DNA from 4 places in the Shinella sp. 20P9.1.1 genome. Region 1 is predicted to be linked to each of the others. Evidence: predicted binding sites of a transcription regulator. Region 1 holds the regulator's gene; each other region holds the start of a gene.
What was found. The regulator LexA, encoded in region 1, represses DNA repair genes until DNA is damaged. The targets are predictions, from matches to a motif close to TGTTCNNNNTGTGTTCNG.
Positions count from the first base shown of each region.

Region 1 (4,192 bases):
TGACGCTCTATATACTCGTGTCGGGTGGGGCACTTTCGGCGGTGCGTTCGTGGATCATGATCTGCGTCATGCTCGTCGCCGTGCTGTTCGGACGGTCGGCGATCAGCCTGCGAAATGTCGCCCTTTCGGCCATCCTCATTCTGGTGGTCACGCCCTCGGCCATCACCAATCCCGGTTTCCAGATGTCCTATGCCGCAACGCTGGGGCTCGTCGCCGGCTATGCGGCATGGCGCGAGCGGCCGGTGAAACGGGAAGGCCGGGGCGGCATGTTGCGGGCCGCCGGCGGTTCGACCGGCCGCTTCCTTGGCGGATTGATGCTCTCCTCGCTGATCGGCGGTTTTTCGACGCTGATCTATTCGATCGGCCACTTCAACCGGATTCCGGCCTACGGGTTGGCGGGCAACCTCCTCACCATGCCCGCCATCAGCGCCATCGTCATGCCGTTCGGCCTTGTCGCCGTGCTGCTGATGCCCTTCGGGCTGGATGCCATTCCTTTCGCCATCATGGGCAAGGGGATCGAGTGGATGATCGCCCTGTCCAACTGGGTCGCCAGCTGGAAGGGCGAGATCGTCACCGGCCGCATTCCGCCTGCCGCCTTCCTGCTGATCGGTTTTGGCGGCGGGCTCGTCTGCATCCTGCGCACACGCCTTCGCCATGCCGGTACATTGCTCGTGCTGATCGGCATTGCCATCGCATTCTGGCCGGGTGATCCCGTAAGACCCGAGGTCCTGATCTCGGAGGACGGTCGCCTCGTTGCTATCCTGCGCGACGATGGCGTTGCGACGAACCGTGCCCGTCCGCCGGATTTCGTCTACGCGCAATGGCGCCGGGCCCTGCGGCTGGGCGACGTCGTCAAGCCGACGATGAGAAAGACCGCCGGTTTGACAGTTGAAGAGGAAGCTACCGCTGTCGAAACCGCGAAAAAGCGAAAATCGTCACGCCACCGGGCAAACCGCGAAAAGGCGAAAGCGGCCATGGCGTCTGCGTTCGACGCGGCAGCAAGCCAGGCGGGTTTCATCTGCGAGACGAAGGCTTTCTGCGTGGCTGTTTCACCAAACGAATGGCGCATCGTCACGCTTGACGACGTCGCATTTCTTGGCACGGCCTGCGACGCCGCAGACGTCGTCGTCACGCAGGCGCCGCTTCGGACCGCCGCTTGCCGCTCCGGCGCAAGGCTCATCACCGCTCGCCATCTTCGGCGCACCGGCGCCCTGGAAATCATCCCCGGCGAAGAGGAAAATGCACCGTTCATACTGGAAGCCAGCATAATACCAGCTATCGAAACGCTGGATCGCCCGTGGTCGCGCCATCGGACTTATGATTGGCGAACCGGAACGTATACGAGTGGCAACGCAGAGGGAGAACGCCCTCAACGCGATACTCAAGGCGAAATCAATGAAACCGACGCAGCCATTTCGAGCGACTTCTGAATTGAGCAGCTGAGTTGGCCGGCAGCATAAACCATTTCCTGAACCAAAAGCTCCCGCACCTTCACCTCGAAGGCCGCACAGTCCATGAAAGCTAATGCCCTCGGGGCACTTACGACGTCTCGAGTTTGGCCTGGTTAGTTGTAGCGCCGAATAAGGCCCACAAGCTTGCCCTGGATTTTGACGCGATCCGGACCGAAGATGCGGGTTTCATAAGCAGGGTTTGCGGCTTCCAGCGCAATCGACGCACCCTTACGGCGGAAGCGCTTCAGCGTGGCTTCTTCATCGTCGACGAGGGCTACGATGATTTCGCCGGGATTGGCACTGCTGGTATCGCGAATGATGACCGTGTCGCCATCGAAGATGCCGGCTTCGATCATCGAATCGCCCTTCACCTCGAGCGCATAGTGATCGCCGACGCCGATCATTTCGGCCGGGACAGTGATATCATGCGTGTTGTTCTGGATGGCGGAGATCGGCACGCCGGCGGCGATGCGGCCCATGACAGGTACGGAGACCGAGGAGGGCATGAGATCGGACTGCGGTGTTGCGACACGCTGGGAGGGCGCCGGCGCCATCGGTTGTTTGCCGCGGCTGCCTTCTACGACGGTGGGTGAGAACCCACGGCGGGGCTGCTGGATCGGTGAATAGGCCTCGGGAAGCTTGATGACTTCCAGTGCCCGCGCCCGGTTCGGCAGGCGGCGGATGAAGCCGCGCTCTTCAAGCGCCGTGATGAGGCGATGGATGCCGGATTTGGAGGCCAAATCCAGGGCATCCTTCATCTCGTCGAAAGACGGCGGAATACCGGATTCCTTCATACGCTCGTGAATGAACAGGAGCAGCTCCTGTTGTTTGCGCGTCAGCATGGTCTCTCCACCGAGAATCGTGAAACAAATCCAGAACAGACACTATCTGTTCCATTTGTGTTCCGCAAGGGGCTGCTGAAACAATAATACTGTTCAGGGGGGTGGCTGGCGTACCATAAGGACGTCGCAAGCAACGCCGGCTTCGACGGAGGGCGCGTTCGGCGGGCGGATGAGCAGGCCTTCGGATTCCGCGAAGATTCGCATCATCGAAGAATCCTGCTTGTCGAAGGGCGTCACCTGCAAATCTCCATCCGGCCCGCGGGTGATGCGGGAGCGAATGTAGTCCTGCCGGTGGTCGTTTTCCTTGACCGGCACGGCGGTGACGGCCTTGTAAACGCGGTCATTCGCCGGCAGGCGGGCGAGGCGGCGCGTCAGCGGCTCCAGGAAAAGCAGCGCGCAGACGAGGCTGGAGACGGGATTGCCCGGCAGGCCGACGATCTGGATATCGCCAAGGCGGCCGACCATCAGCGGTTTTCCGGGACGCATGGCGATGCGCCAGAAATCGAGTTCCATGCCGGCTTCGCCGAGCACCGGCTGCACGAGATCGAAATCGCCGACCGAGGCGCCGCCGAGTGTGACGAGCACGTCGATATCCAAGGCAAGTGCCCTCTGCACGGCCTCGAGGATCGCCTTTTTATCGTCGCCGACAATGCCGAGGTCGATGATCTCGGCACCGGAAGCGCGCGCGATGGCGGAGACGCCATAGGTGTTGGAGGCGATGATCTGGCTTGTGCCGGGCGATGTGCCGGGCGTGACGAGTTCGTCGCCCGTAGCGAGCACGGCGATGCGGGGGCGGGCGTAGACCGTGAGCTCGGCGTGGTTCATCGCAGCGGCGACGGTGAGACGGCCGGCATCGAGCATATCGCCGGCCTTGAGCAGCACGTCGCGTTCCGAAAAATCCTGGCCGCGCGGGCGGATATGGCGGCCTTTGGGCGTGAGGAAGGTGGTGCGGATGCGTCCATCCTCCAGCTTCTCCGCGTCTTCCTGCAGCAGAACGGTATCTGCGAAGGCAGACATTGGCGCGCCGGTGAAGATGCGCACGGCCTCGCCGGGGCCGGCTGTGCCGTCGAAGGCATGGCCAGCCGCGGAGGTGCCGACGACCTTGAGGATCGATCCGAGTTCGGCGATATCGGCGTGGCGAACGGCATAGCCGTCCATGGCGGAATTGTCGAAAGGCGGCTGGGTGAGGCGGGCGGCGACGTCTTCAGCCAGCACGCGGCCGTCCGCTTCATGAAGCGAAACCTTTTCCGTCCGTTGCGTGGGCTTGGCCGCGGAAAGCAGGCGGTCGAGGGCGTCGGCAACGGGGAGGAGGGACATCAGAGATCTCTGCGTTTGTAATCACCGGAGCGGCCGCCGGACTTTTCGGCAAGGCGCACGCCGCCGATCTCCATCTCGCGGTCGGCCGCCTTGGCCATGTCGTAGATTGTGAGGCACGCGACGCTGACGGCGGTCAGCGCCTCCATCTCGACGCCGGTGCGGCCGGTGAGCTTCGCCATGGCCTCGATGCGCAGGCCGGGCAAGGCGCGATCCTCACGGATATCCACCGTCACCTTAGTCAGCATCAGCGGGTGGCAGAGCGGGATGAGATTGGACGTCTGCTTGGCGGCCATGATGCCGGCCAGTCGTGCCGTGCCGATCACGTCGCCCTTCTTGGCGTCGCCCTTGAGGATCAGGTCGAGCGTTTCCGGCGCCATGCGGATGAAACCTTCGGCCACGGCAATGCGCACGGTCTCGGCCTTGTCGCCGACATCGACCATGTGCGCCTCGCCGGAGGCACCGATATGGGTGAGCGTGCGGCCGTTTTCGGCCATCATTCCGCCGCCAGCATGCCGGCGGAGCCGGTCAGCAGTTCGCGCGTTGCTGCCGTCACATCGACCTTGCGCATCAGGCTTTCGCCGA
Region 1 covers NZ_JBYOLC010000011.1:42,735-46,926, reverse strand. Annotated here, with positions in the region: gene AC27VQ_RS18680 (ComEC/Rec2 family competence protein) at 1-1,430, shown strand, start outside; gene lexA (transcriptional repressor LexA) at 1,565-2,293, opposite strand; gene AC27VQ_RS18670 (molybdopterin molybdotransferase MoeA) at 2,387-3,610, opposite strand; gene moaC (cyclic pyranopterin monophosphate synthase MoaC) at 3,610-4,104, opposite strand; gene trpC (indole-3-glycerol phosphate synthase TrpC) at 4,104-4,192, opposite strand, start outside.

Region 2 (4,192 bases), on a different contig from region 1:
CGCCTGCTCCGCGACTATTTCGGCAGCACCTCGCTTTGGATCGCTGACGCAGAGGTCGGCGCCTTCGGCCGTGACGACGAGGTCGGGATTTATCTTGTCGAGCAGCCGTTGCCTGATAGCCTCGGGCAGATGCGGATCGATGAGGGCCGCGCACATATTGCCTGAGGTCGCAGCGGTGAAGGCGGCGGGGAACAATGCGTGGTTGCCGGTGACGAGCGCGATCAGCCGGTTTTCCGGGCCGATGCTGCTTTGGCCTTCCGGCGCCAAGACTGAAAAGACGGCGTGCAGGCGACGTGCCGTGGCTGCAAGCGCACCGTAGGACAAAACCCGGCTGTCCAGATGAAAGGCCGGGTTTTCAGGATTTTGGGCGGCGTGCCGTTCGAGGGCGCCGGAAAGCGGCATCGGCTCAGGCGCGCTGCGGCAAGAGCGGATAGCCGGCCAGCACGGCGCGACCGGCGAGCATGGCGACGAACGCCTTGATGAGGTCGCCCGGCAGGAAGACCAGCGAGGCGGCGGCCGTCTCGAAGAAGGCTTTGCCGCTCATATAGGCGAGCCAGGGCATGCCGAAGAGATAGACGACACCGATGCCGCCAATGACTGCGGCGGCGAGGAAGGAGAGGAACTGCGTGAGTTCCGGCTGGTCTTCCCTAACGAGGCGTTCGGCGATCAGGCCGCAGACGAAGGCGCCAAAAACCCAGCCGACGAGATAACCCGCCGTCGGGCCGGCGAAGACCGCAAGGCCGCCGCGACCGCCCGAAAGCACCGGCAGGCCGATGGCGACGAGCAGCAGCACGAGCAGCGCGGCGCTCGCACCGCGCTTGGCGCCGAGGATGCAGCCGGCCAGCATGACGCCGAGCGACTGCGCGGTGATCGGCACCGGAATGAAGCCGAGCGTGATCGGCGGCAGCAGGCCCAGCACCACGATGATCGCGGCGAAGAGGGCGATGAGGACGATGTCTCTGGTGTTCATGGCAGGATTCCCTGTCGGACAAAAATGGGTCAAATGCTTACTGCCGCCGAAAGCCGCGGGCGTCAATCGCCATGGCGATCGTGTCGGCGTCCTTCAGCGTCAGGATAATGAGCGGCACGAGCGTGGTGAGCGGCCGCACCGGCAGGCCGCGCGCCTTGTGCGCGGCTGCGATCTCGCCGTAGCGCGCAAAAATCTCCGGCACGAAGCGGATGATGAGGCCGACCGCGAGGCTGACATCCGCCGCCCGCACGAAGCCGAACCGCTCCAGCGGCGTGATCAGCCGGGTGATCTCGTCCATGAAGGCGGAAATGCCCGTCGTTGCCGTCACGGCGGCGGCCAGCAGCACCAGGGTCGACAGCCGGCAGAAGACGACGGCGCCCTCATGCGGCGACTGGAAGACAGTGTTTGCCGCCGCGACGAGCAGCACGGTGAACAGCACGAAGCGCGTGCGCCGCACCGCCTCTGCAAGACCGATCCCCGTCGAGAGATAGAGCGCTGCCGAAAGGCCGAGCGCCGGCACGAGCAGACGCAGGTCGGAGAGAAGGAACAGCACGATGGCGGCGGCAAAGAGCACGATCAGCTTGCCGCGCACCGGCATGCGGTGCAGCGGCGAATTGCCGTCGATATCGAGCCCGTTCAGCATGCAGCAATCTCCCGGTAGGCATGGATCGCTTCCGCCGGCCGGCCATCCGCCGCCAGCCGCCCGTCGTGGAAGACCAGAACGCGGTCGAAGTCCTCGACCAGCGCAAGATCATGGGTGATGACGAGCACCTGTTCCGGCAGGCCGGCAAGGGTGCGCGCGATCAGCGCGCGGTTCTTCAGGTCGAGCTGGTTGGTCGGTTCGTCGAGGATCAGAAGCTCCGGGCCGGTGACGAGCACGCTGGCGATAGCGCCGAGTTGCGTCTCGCCGCCGGAAAGTTCGTGCACGCGGCGGCGTGCGAGATGCGCAATGCCGAAACGGTCCAGCACGGCCTCGGTGCGCTCGGCGATCTCGGCCTTGCCGAGCCCGCGGTTCTTCAGGCCGAAGGCGATGTCCTCTGCCAGGATCGGCAGGATCATCTGGTGCTGCGGGTTCTGGAAGATGAAGCCCGTCTTGCCGCGCGCCGCCTGCTCGTCCTCGACCGTATCCAGTCCGCCGACCGTGACGGTGCCGGCGGCCGGCTTGACGAGCCCGTTGATCAGCCGCGCCATGGTCGTCTTGCCGGAACCATTGAGGCCGACGACGCCGATGCGTTGCTCTGAGAGCCGCAAATCCAGCGGCTGGAGCGCCGTGCGGCTGCCATAACGCACCGTGGCGGCGGAGAAGACGATGTCCAAGAGCAAGGTCCCGGTTCGCGGAGAGTGGGGGACCTATAAGCAATTCTGCGGAAAGTGCGAAGCGCTTTTGCGCCATCGATGGCTATGGGGAACAACAATCCGGGGAAAAGCCGCCGGAGCCGCGCGCAGCACCTTTCGCCCGACGCGGAAAACGGGTGGAACAAACCAAGAATATATGCCTATCATCGGCTATGACGATTCTTCTTTCGAATACCGAAGCCCGGCGCATCTTCCTCGCCCGCCAGGGCCTCAGCGCACCACCAGGCCGGCAGCTCGGCAAGGAAGGGCTGCTGCAGCTCATCCACGATATCGGCTTCGTTCAGGTCGATAGCATCGCCACCGTCGAGCGGGCGCATCACCAAATCCTGTTCTCACGCAACCAGACCTACCGGCGCGCGCACCTGACGCAGCTTCTGGAAAAGGACGGCGATCTCTTCGAGCATTGGACGCACGACGCCTCGATCATCCCGAGCGCCTTCTTCCGCTACTGGAAACACCGTTTCCGCCGCAAGGAGGCGTCGATTCTCGAGCGCTGGAGCAAGTGGCAGGGGGAGGGCTTCGATAAGGCCTTCGACGAGACCTATGAGCGCATCGCGTCGGGCGGCGCCGTCCTGTCGCGCGAGCTGAAGACGGACGACCACAAGTCCGGCGGCTGGTGGAACTGGCACCCGAACAAGACGGCGCTGGAATTCCTCTGGCACACCGGGAAACTCTGCATCTCCCGGCGCGAGAATTTCCAGAAGGTCTATGATCTCACCGAGCGCGTGGTGCCGCCGCACCATCACGAACCCGCCGTCGAGCACGAGGCCTTCGTCGATTGGGCCTGCCGCAGTGCGCTGACGCGGCTGGGTTTTGCCACCCATGGCGAAATCGCCGCCTTCTGGGCGCTGATCTCGCCGGAGGAGGCGAAGACCTGGGTGGACGCGCATCGCGACGAGCTTCGCCCCGTCTCGATCGAAACCGCCGATGGCGGCAAGCCGCGCATCGCCCACGCCTTCGACGGTTTCCCTGATAATCTCGGCGATATTCCCGAGCCGCCCGCCCGCCTGCGCGTCCTCTCCCCCTTCGATCCCCTGATCCGCGACCGCAACCGCACCGAACGCCTCTTCGGCTATTACTACCGCATCGAAGTCTTCGTGCCGGAGCCCAAGCGCCAGTATGGCTACTACGTCTTCCCCCTGCTCGAAGGCGACCGCCTCGTCGGCCGCATCGACATGAAGGCCGACCGCAAGGCCGGCACGCTCGACGTCAAACGCCTCTGGTGGGAACCGAAGGTCCGCGCTTCGACGGGACGGCTGGAGAAGCTGGAGGCGGAGTTGGCGAGGCTCGCGAAGTTTACCGGGGTGGAAGGGGTGCGCTATCTGGATGGGTGGCGCGGAGATGACGTTTAGCGTCAGGCTTACGTTTTCTGTCGTTTAAGCAGCAGCAGGAGCGGAGGAGGGACGTCTCGACGTTGCTCGCGAAGTGTCTTCGCAAATTTGATCATCGGTTCCGGTGCGATGCGTGCCAATGCGGAATAGTCAAGCTGACGGGTCAGATCCAGGGTTATCGTGTGTTCCCTGTTCTTCACGACAAGAGAATACGCGTTGTTGCCGCGTCGGCTTTTTGTATGCCGATAGGTGATGCTGGCTTCAGCGAGCGGGATTCTTTTGGAGTATGTTTCTGTCATCTGGCATCCGGTCTCGATGAGGATCGAACCATCCGTTGCAAAACGTGTGATACTTGGCGATGCCGCAGTCGTCCACCCGATGCCGATAAACACGCTTGTTCCAAGAACAATTGCAAGCAGGCTTTTAATCCAACGGTAGTTGGGCTGCTCTTTTCCCCGTATCCAATTCCCTAGCCGATGCAGGTAGGCAAAAAGTATCCCAAGAAGTATAAAACCAATCAGTTTGAAAAGTGGAA
Region 2 covers NZ_JBYOLC010000018.1:74-4,265, reverse strand. Annotated here, with positions in the region: gene AC27VQ_RS23345 (class I adenylate-forming enzyme family protein) at 1-402, opposite strand, end outside; gene AC27VQ_RS23340 (biotin transporter BioY) at 407-970, opposite strand; gene AC27VQ_RS23335 (energy-coupling factor transporter transmembrane component T family protein) at 1,008-1,613, opposite strand; gene AC27VQ_RS23330 (energy-coupling factor ABC transporter ATP-binding protein) at 1,607-2,287, opposite strand; gene AC27VQ_RS23325 (winged helix-turn-helix domain-containing protein) at 2,479-3,678, shown strand; partial or broken gene AC27VQ_RS23320 (hypothetical protein) at 3,687-4,192, opposite strand, start outside.
Region 2: AC27VQ_RS23330 (energy-coupling factor ABC transporter ATP-binding protein) is a predicted target of LexA. The motif match lies at 2,444-2,461, and genes of this name have one in related genera.

Region 3 (4,192 bases), on a different contig from region 1:
TCATCCGCGCCGCGGACCTGCGCCACCCGCAGGCGATGTTCAACGTCGCGGCGTTGATCGACGACGGGCTGGTGCCGGGCAAGACGCCAGAGGATGCGGCCAACTATCTCTATCAGGCGCTGCGCTCCGGCGTGGACGACGTTCTCCAGCAGCTCTCCACGCGTCCAACCATGTTCAAGCCGGAAACGCGCAAGGCGCTGCAAGCAGAACTCAGCCGCAACAAATTCTACAAGGGCACCATCGACGGCGACATCGGCGCGGGCACCCAGCGCAGCATGCGCATGGCCTTCGGCGATCCGGAATAACAAGAGAAGGAAGGCATGATCAAATCGGCTTATCTGCGTTCGATCCACGCCGCGCTGCTGGCGGGCGCACTCACCCTCACGGCCATTCCCGACGTCCAGGGACAGACGAGTCCGGGCCGTGGCTCGACGGCCTCCCACACCAGCAGCGACGCCACTTCGACCGCCGTTGCCGTGCCAACCGACTATCTCACATCCTCCATCGTCAAGAATATCAACGGCGCACGCGACGAATGCGCCCGCTACGATCCCGTCTATCGCATCGACTGTCTACGCCAGCGTCTTGCAGATATCGCCCATCGCATCCCGTCCGGCCCCGCCTATGCCGAAGCGCGCCAGATCATCAGCCGTGCCTCCAGCAAGCTCGGTCGCATCCAGTCGGGCATCACGGACGCGAAGGCACCGCGCCAGCGTTCTCGAGCCAATCCGAGGCTCAAGCAGACGAAGACCTATGCCGCGGTCAAGCGGGAAAAATTGAGCAAGGCGATGGAGCAGGCACGGCAGGTGATCGACGAAGCGTCAACGCAATTGCTGCGCGCCGCCGAAAACTCGGAGAAACGCGCCAGCCACTATCAGCAGATCGCCGCCGCGCTCGATTCGACGAAGGTGCTTCTGCGCTCGTAAAAATCTTACTGGGCAAACAGCCAGTTCAGCGTTTCCCGCCAGTCGGTCATGCGCACCGGCGTGCCGTGGCCGCCTGTTTGGAACAGCACGAAGCGCGTGGGTATGCCGGCCTTGCGCAACTTGCGAAACACCGCGATCTGGTCGTTCGCCGCATAGACGCTGTCGCTGTCGCCATGGGTGAAGAAAACCGGCAGCTTGGCCTTGAAGGCCGGCGTCTTGGCATAGTCGCCATCCGCCGCCCCGCCCATCAGCACCATGCCGGAGAGGCTTTTGACCGCATCGGGATCGCGCACGACGCGGGCGCAGATGAAGCTGCCCATCGAGGCGCAGGCCAGAATGACCGGCGCATCCGGCGACAGCGCCTTGGCGCGCAGGATCAGCCCGGAAATGCGCGCAGCGCCAGCATCGTCGAAGGACGGCACGCTCGGCGCATAATAGACACCGCTCCCCCGCACCGCGAGGTTCTTCAGCCGGTTGAAATTGCCGCCGAAACTCCAGTCGTTGCTGCCGAGCCGCCGGTCGCCGCCGCGGCCATGGATGAAGATGACCGTGAAGGCCGCCCCCTCGCCCTTGCCGGTCATCGTCACGTCGATCGGCCCGGCCGGTGTGTCGATCGTCGCATTCTGCTGCGCCTTCTTCACCGCCGTCGAGACATAAGAGGATTTCACCCGGCGTTCAGGCACCTGGTCGCGGCCGTTTATGTCGCGCATTTCCTGATAATCGACGACGCTCAGCGCACCGTCATCCGTCGTCTCGACCACTGTGCCATAGGAAAACAATTCGTCCTTCCATGCCTGGAGCGTCACCGCCGCCGCATCCTGAACGGCCATGCCGGCAAAGAGCGCGGCGAAAACCAGCCTTTTCAGGCAATGAACTGTGGACTGACGCATGAACGGAGGCTCCTTGGGGCCCGCGATACTTGCCATCCACCCGCCCGCAACGCAATCCTTGGCACAGCGGTTGGCGCGGCTTGACGATCGACGGACACGGGGACGCTGCATTAAAGCGGTAAAAGACGATACATGACGGCTGTCCGGCGAAAGCCCGGCGTTGCCCTCTGCCATCGCGAAATTTCCCTAAATCTGGCAGAGTCGCGAGTGATTCGCCGACCATCCCTTTTGCGCCAGACGCCGATCCCCCAGGGATCGGCGGGGTAAGCTGGCAAACGGAACAAACTCTGAACAGCCCATGCAAGACGACAACAACGATCTCTTCGCCAACATGCCTTCCGAGCCCGAGCGCCAGCCGGCAAAGCCGGTTGAAAAGCCCGTTGCAGCCGCGCCCGAACCGGCCCGCGAGGCCCGCCCGCCGCTGAGCGAAGGGTCCGGTGGCTATGACGCCTCGGCGATCCGCGTTCTGGAAGGCCTCGAGCCGGTGCGCATGCGCCCCGGCATGTATATCGGCGGCACGGACGAGAAGGCGCTGCACCACCTCTTTGCCGAAGTCATCGACAACTCGATGGACGAGGCCGTGGCCGGCCACGCCAATTTCATCGACGTCAATCTCGATGCCGAGGGTTTTCTGACGGTCACCGACAACGGCCGCGGCATCCCGGTGGAAAACCACCCGCAGATGCCGGGCAAGTCCACCCTCGAAGTCATCCTCACGGTGCTGCATGCCGGCGGCAAGTTCGACGGCAAGGCCTATGAGACCTCGGGCGGTCTGCACGGCGTCGGCGTCTCCGTCGTCAACGCGCTGTCCGACCAGCTCGAAGTTGAGGTCGCGCGCAACAAGAAGCTTTACCGCCAGCGCTTTTCGCGCGGCAAGCCGGTCGGCGGGCTCGAAGAACTCGGCGATGTGCACAACCGTCGCGGCACGAAAGTGCGTTTCCATCCGGACCCGGAAATCTTTGGCGCCCATGCACGATTCGATCCCGGCCGTGTCTTCCGCATGGCCCGTTCGAAGGCCTATCTGTTCGGCGGCGTCGAAATCCGCTGGAGCTGCGATCCGTCGCTCCTGCCCGAGGGGTCGGAAACGCCGGAAAAGGCCGTCTTCCACTTCCCCGGCGGCCTGAAGGATTACCTGCAGGCGACGCTCGGCAAGGACTATACCGTCACCCGCGAGATCTTCGCCGGCAAGAGCGAGAAGTCCGGCGGCCACGGCTCGCTGGAATGGGCCGTCACCTGGTATGGCGGCGATTCGCTCATCCATTCCTATTGCAACACCATCCCGACGGCCGACGGCGGCACGCATGAGGCGGGCCTGCGCATCGCGCTCACCAAGGGCCTGAAGAACTACGCCGAGCTGACGCAGAACAAGCGCGCCAAGGATATCACCACCGACGACGTGATGATCTCGGCGGTCGGCATGCTCTCGGTTTTCATCCGCGAGCCGGAATTCGTCGGCCAGACCAAGGACAAGCTCGCCTCGGTCGAGGCGCAGCGCATCGTCGAAAACGCGCTGCGCGACCCCTTCGACCACTACCTCGCCGACAACCCGGCCGAAGCGGCAAAGCTGCTCGAATGGGTGATCGAGCGCGCGGAAGAGCGCATGCGCCGCCGCAAGGAGAAGGAAGTCTCCCGCAAGACGGCGGTGCGCAAGCTGCGCCTGCCCGGCAAGCTCGCCGACTGCTCGCAGAATTCCGCCGAGGGCGCCGAACTTTTCATCGTCGAGGGCGATTCGGCCGGCGGCTCTGCCAAGCAGGCGCGCAACCGCGCCAATCAGGCCATTTTGCCCCTGCGCGGGAAAATTCTCAACGTCGCCAGCGCCGGCCGGGAAAAGCTCGGCGCCAACCAGTTGATCTCCGACCTTGTGCAGGCGCTCGGCTGCGGCACGCGCACGAAATATCGCGAGGAGGACCTTCGTTACGAGCGCGTCATCATCATGACCGATGCCGACGTCGATGGCGCGCATATCGCCTCGCTGCTCATCACCTTCTTCTACCAGGAGATGCCCGATCTCATCCGCGGCGGCCATCTCTATCTCGCCGTGCCGCCGCTCTACCGCCTCAGCCAGGGTGGCAAGACGCTCTATGCGCGCGACGACGGCCATCGCGAAGAACTGATGCGCACCGAATTCAATGGGCGCGGCAAGGTGGAAATCGGCCGCTTCAAAGGCCTTGGCGAAATGCTGCCGGCGCAGCTTAAGGAAACGACGATGGATCCGTCAAAACGCACGATCCTCAACGTCATGATCGACGACGTCGATTTCGAGGGCACGCGCACGGCCGTCGACGACCTGATGGGCACGAAGCCGGAGGCCCGCTTCCGCTTTATCCAGGAACGCGCCGTTTTCGCCGACAACCTCGATATCTGACGGGGTTGCGG
Region 3 covers NZ_JBYOLC010000006.1:251,089-255,280, reverse strand. Annotated here, with positions in the region: gene AC27VQ_RS13240 (caspase family protein) at 1-305, shown strand, start outside; gene AC27VQ_RS13235 (hypothetical protein) at 321-926, shown strand; gene AC27VQ_RS13230 (alpha/beta hydrolase) at 932-1,816, opposite strand; gene parE (DNA topoisomerase IV subunit B) at 2,115-4,181, shown strand.
Region 3: parE (DNA topoisomerase IV subunit B) is a predicted target of LexA. The motif match lies at 2,093-2,110, and genes of this name have one in related genera.

Region 4 (4,192 bases), on a different contig from region 1:
ATCGAGGCGGTGATCGGCAGCAGGACATCGGTGCCCGGAATGCGGAACGGCTCCCGCTCGACGATCGTCCGCAGGCGCTCCGCAACGCCAGCCGCCATTTCCGGCGTCGTATCGGGCATGACGAGCACGAACTCCTCCCCGCCATAACGGCAGGCGAGATCGGCGCCGCGCACGGCAGACCGCACACGGTTGGCGAATTCGCGCAGCACCGCGTCGCCGGCATCGTGGCCATAGGTATCGTTGACCAGCTTGAAACGGTCGATGTCCGTGATGCAGACCGAGAGCGGCCGGCCACGCGCCGTCGCACGGTCGATCAGCAGCTTCATGTGGTTGTCGAGATAGCGGCGGTTGTGCAGCCCCGTCAGACCATCCGTCACGGCAAGCTCGATCGTCTGGCGCACGCTGGCGCGCAGGCGGTCGTTGCAGCGCTTGCGGCGAATCTGGGTAAGGCTGCGGGCGATCAGTTCGTTCGGATCGATCGGCCGGATCAGGTAGTCCGTCACACCGAGTTCGAGCGCGCGCACCACCATGTCGTCGTCACCCTGCTCGGTGATCAGCAGGATCGGCAGGAAACGCGTCCGTTCCAGCGAGCGCAGCTGCGAGCACAGGCGCAGCGGATCGTAATCCGTGAAATTGGCATTGACGATGACAAGCTCGTAATTGCTCTCCGCGGCCTGGAACAGCGCCGCCTGCGGATCGGACATGCAGGTGACTTCGGCAATCGGCTTGAGGGCGCGTGCAACACGCTCCTGCGAGCTCGCACGACCGTCAACCAGCAGAATTTCGCCCGGCTCGTCGCCGAGATTGCTGTCGAGCCCGTCTTCCATCGAGATGGCGCGAGCGGTCGCCGCGCGCATGCGCAACTCGTCCGTCAGCGTCTTCAGGCGCACGAGGCTTTTCACCCGCGACATCAGCTGCAGGTCGTTGACCGGCTTGGTGAGAAAATCGTCGGCGCCCGCCTTCAGGCCGCGCACGCGGTCGGACGGCTGGTCGAGTGCGGTGACCATGACGACGGGGATATGGGCGGTGCGCGGATTGGCCTTCAGCCGCTCGCAGACTTCGAACCCGTCAATGCCGGGCATCATGATGTCGAGCAGGATGAGATCGACCTGGGTGCGTTCGCAGATCGACAGCGCCTCATAGCCATTATCGGCCGTCAGGACGTCGAAATATTCCGCCAAAAGCCGCGCTTCGAGCAGCTTCACATTGGCGGGGATATCATCGACGACGAGGATGCGTGCTGTCATGATCGCGCCCCAGCCTCACGCGTCGCCGAGATAGGTTTTGATCGTTTCGATGAATTTCGGCACGGAAATCGGCTTGGAGACATAGGCCTCGCAACCGCCCTGCCGGATACGCTCTTCGTCGCCCTTCATCGCAAAGGCCGTGACCGCAATGACCGGGATGACGTGAAGCTCATCATCCTCTTTCAGCCACTTGGTGACTTCAAGGCCCGAAACTTCCGGAAGCTGGATATCCATCAGGATCAGATCGGGGCGATATTTGCGCGCGAGATCAAGGGCTTCCATACCGTTCCGGGTCTGGATGGTCGTGTAGCCGGATGCCTCGATAAGGTCCCGGAAGAGCTTCATGTTGAGCTCGTTGTCCTCGACAATCATGACCTGCTTGGGCATCGTAAGTCCCTGTTCCTCTGACCGGCCTTGCAACCCACCGGGAGATGGATAAGTTGCGGCAAAGCCGAAATCACCCAGCCTGACCGCAGCCACGTTAGCGTCACTTGGTTGATTAAAAGGTAAATTTCCCGAGGGAAAAGAATGAAAAGCCAAAAAGATACACCTGCGGCCGAAACCGCGGAGGCAACCGCCGTCGCCATCCTCGGCTGGCTTGCCGGCGAGCCGGAATTGCTGTCGCGTTTCCTCGCGCTGACGGGCGTTGCGCCCTCCGAAGTCCGCAACGCCGTCAACGATCCCGGTTTTCTTGCCGGCATCGTCGATTTCCTCATGAGCCACGAGCCGGACCTGCTGGCCTTCTGCGAAGCGACCGACACCAAGCCGGAAGCGGTCGTGCATGCCCATGCCGTGCTCTCAGGCCCGTCTGATTGGTAAGGCGGCAGCCTCGAAAGGCCGTCCTGCGCGCGCCTGTGTACGGTCATGCATTCGGCCCTGACGGCTATTGAGACTTGTATATGTAGGTACTAATGTCGCGATGTTCAATATTTGTTCTTGATGATGAGCACCGCCGCCATACGCTTTCCGGGCTTCTGTCGCGACTGCCTCACCGGGCAGCCTGCGAACCTGCGCCGCTGCCGGGCCTGCGGCAGCCCGCGCCTGCTCTATCATGACGAACTCTACGACCTGACGCTGGCGCATATCGATTGCGATGCCTTCTATGCCGCCGTGGAAAAGCGCGACAATCCCGAGCTTGCCGACAAGCCCGTCATCATCGGCGGCGGAAAACGCGGCGTCGTCTCCACCGCCTGCTATGTCGCGCGCATCCACGGCGTGCGCTCGGCCATGCCGATGTTCAAGGCGCTGGAGGCCTGCCCCAACGCCATCGTCATTCCGCCGGACATGGAAAAATACGTCAAGGTCGGCCGGGAGGTGCGCACCATGATGCAGGAGCTGACGCCACTGGTGCAGCCGCTTTCCATCGACGAGGCCTTCCTGGAGCTGAAAGGCACGGAGCGCCTGCACCACGATCCCCCTGCCCGCGTGCTCGCCCGATTCGTCCAGCGCGTGGAGAAGGAGATCGGCATCACCATCTCCGTCGGCCTCTCCTACTGCAAATTCCTCGCCAAGGTCGCCTCCGATCTCAACAAGCCGCGCGGCTTTTCCGTCATCGGCGAGAAGGAAGCGCTGGATTTCCTGAGGGATAAGCCGGTGCGCCTCATCTGGGGCGTCGGAAAGGCCTTTGCGGAGACGCTCGAGCGCGACGGCATCCGCAGCGTCGGCCAGCTCCAGACCATGGAGGAGACCGATCTGATGCGCCGCTACGGCATAATGGGCAAGCGGCTCTTTCATCTTTCGCGCGGCCAGGACGACCGCGAGGTCCATTTGAACGATGCGGCAAAGAGCGTGTCGTCCGAAACCACGTTCTTCGATGATCTCTCCAGCTACGACGAACTCGTAGCGCATCTGCGCCGCCTCAGCGAGAAGGTTGCCGCGCGTCTGCGCAAATCCGGCATAGCCGGCCATACCGTCGTGCTTAAGCTGAAGACCGCCGACTTCAAGAGCCGCACGCGCAACCGCAAGCTCGAAGACCCGACCATGCTCGCCGACCGCATCTTCCGCACCGGCATCGAACTGCTGCGCAAGGAGACGGATGGCACGAAATACCGCCTGATCGGCATCGGTGTCAGCGACCTCACCGATCCCGGCCGCGCCGACCCGCCCGATCTCGTCGATCCGGCCGCCACCCGCCGCGCCGCCGCCGAAGCCGCGATGAACACGCTGCGCGACAAATTCGGCAAGGCCAGCGTCGAGACCGGCTATACGTTCGGCAAATCCGGCCCCGACCGCTTTCACGGAAAGTTGACTTTCAAGACGGCCGGAAAAATCGACGACCCCACCGAATAAATCCCGGCAAACCGGCGTTCTTCCCTGCATCGGGTTGGCACAGATCGGGGGATCGGCCGGGTGCATCAAGCCTTCCTTAAATCGGATGCACTACGCTTGCCGTCGGTTTGTATTGCGTACGGATGGGTAACATGAAGTTTCGCCTGGCGACTGGCATGAGCATACTTGGCCTGCTGTTGAGCTGCGGTACCGCGCTTGCGGGCACGCTCGAGGGGCCGTTGCAGATCATCGTGTCGAAGGATCTGCAGGAGCTGAAGATCTACGATGGCGGCGTGGTCGTCGCCACCTCGCATGTCTCCACCGGCAAGGCCGGCCACTCGACGCCGACAGGCATCTTCTCGATCCTGGAGAAGAAGCGCACGCATTTCTCCAACATCTATGACAGCGCGCCGATGCCCTTCATGCAGCGGCTCACCTGGTCGGGTATCGCGCTGCACGCCTCCAACAGCGTGCCGTCCTATCCCGCCTCGCACGGCTGCGTGCGCCTGCCGAACGCCTTTGCCAAGACGCTGTTCAGTGTGACGCGGCGCGGCGGCCATGTGCTGATCACCGACCGCGAGATCGTGCCGCAGGAGGTCGTTCATGCGGCGCTGTTCAAGCCCGTCGTCGTGATTCCGGATACGCCGCTTCTCTCCCAGGCGGGCCTGCGGCCCGGC
Region 4 covers NZ_JBYOLC010000005.1:93,962-98,153, forward strand. Annotated here, with positions in the region: gene AC27VQ_RS10505 (PleD family two-component system response regulator) at 1-1,247, opposite strand, end outside; gene AC27VQ_RS10510 (response regulator) at 1,263-1,634, opposite strand; gene AC27VQ_RS10515 (DUF3572 domain-containing protein) at 1,776-2,066, shown strand; gene AC27VQ_RS10520 (DNA polymerase IV) at 2,190-3,536, shown strand; gene AC27VQ_RS10525 (L,D-transpeptidase family protein) at 3,668-4,192, shown strand, end outside.
Region 4: AC27VQ_RS10520 (DNA polymerase IV) is a predicted target of LexA. The motif match lies at 2,168-2,185, and genes of this name have one in related genera.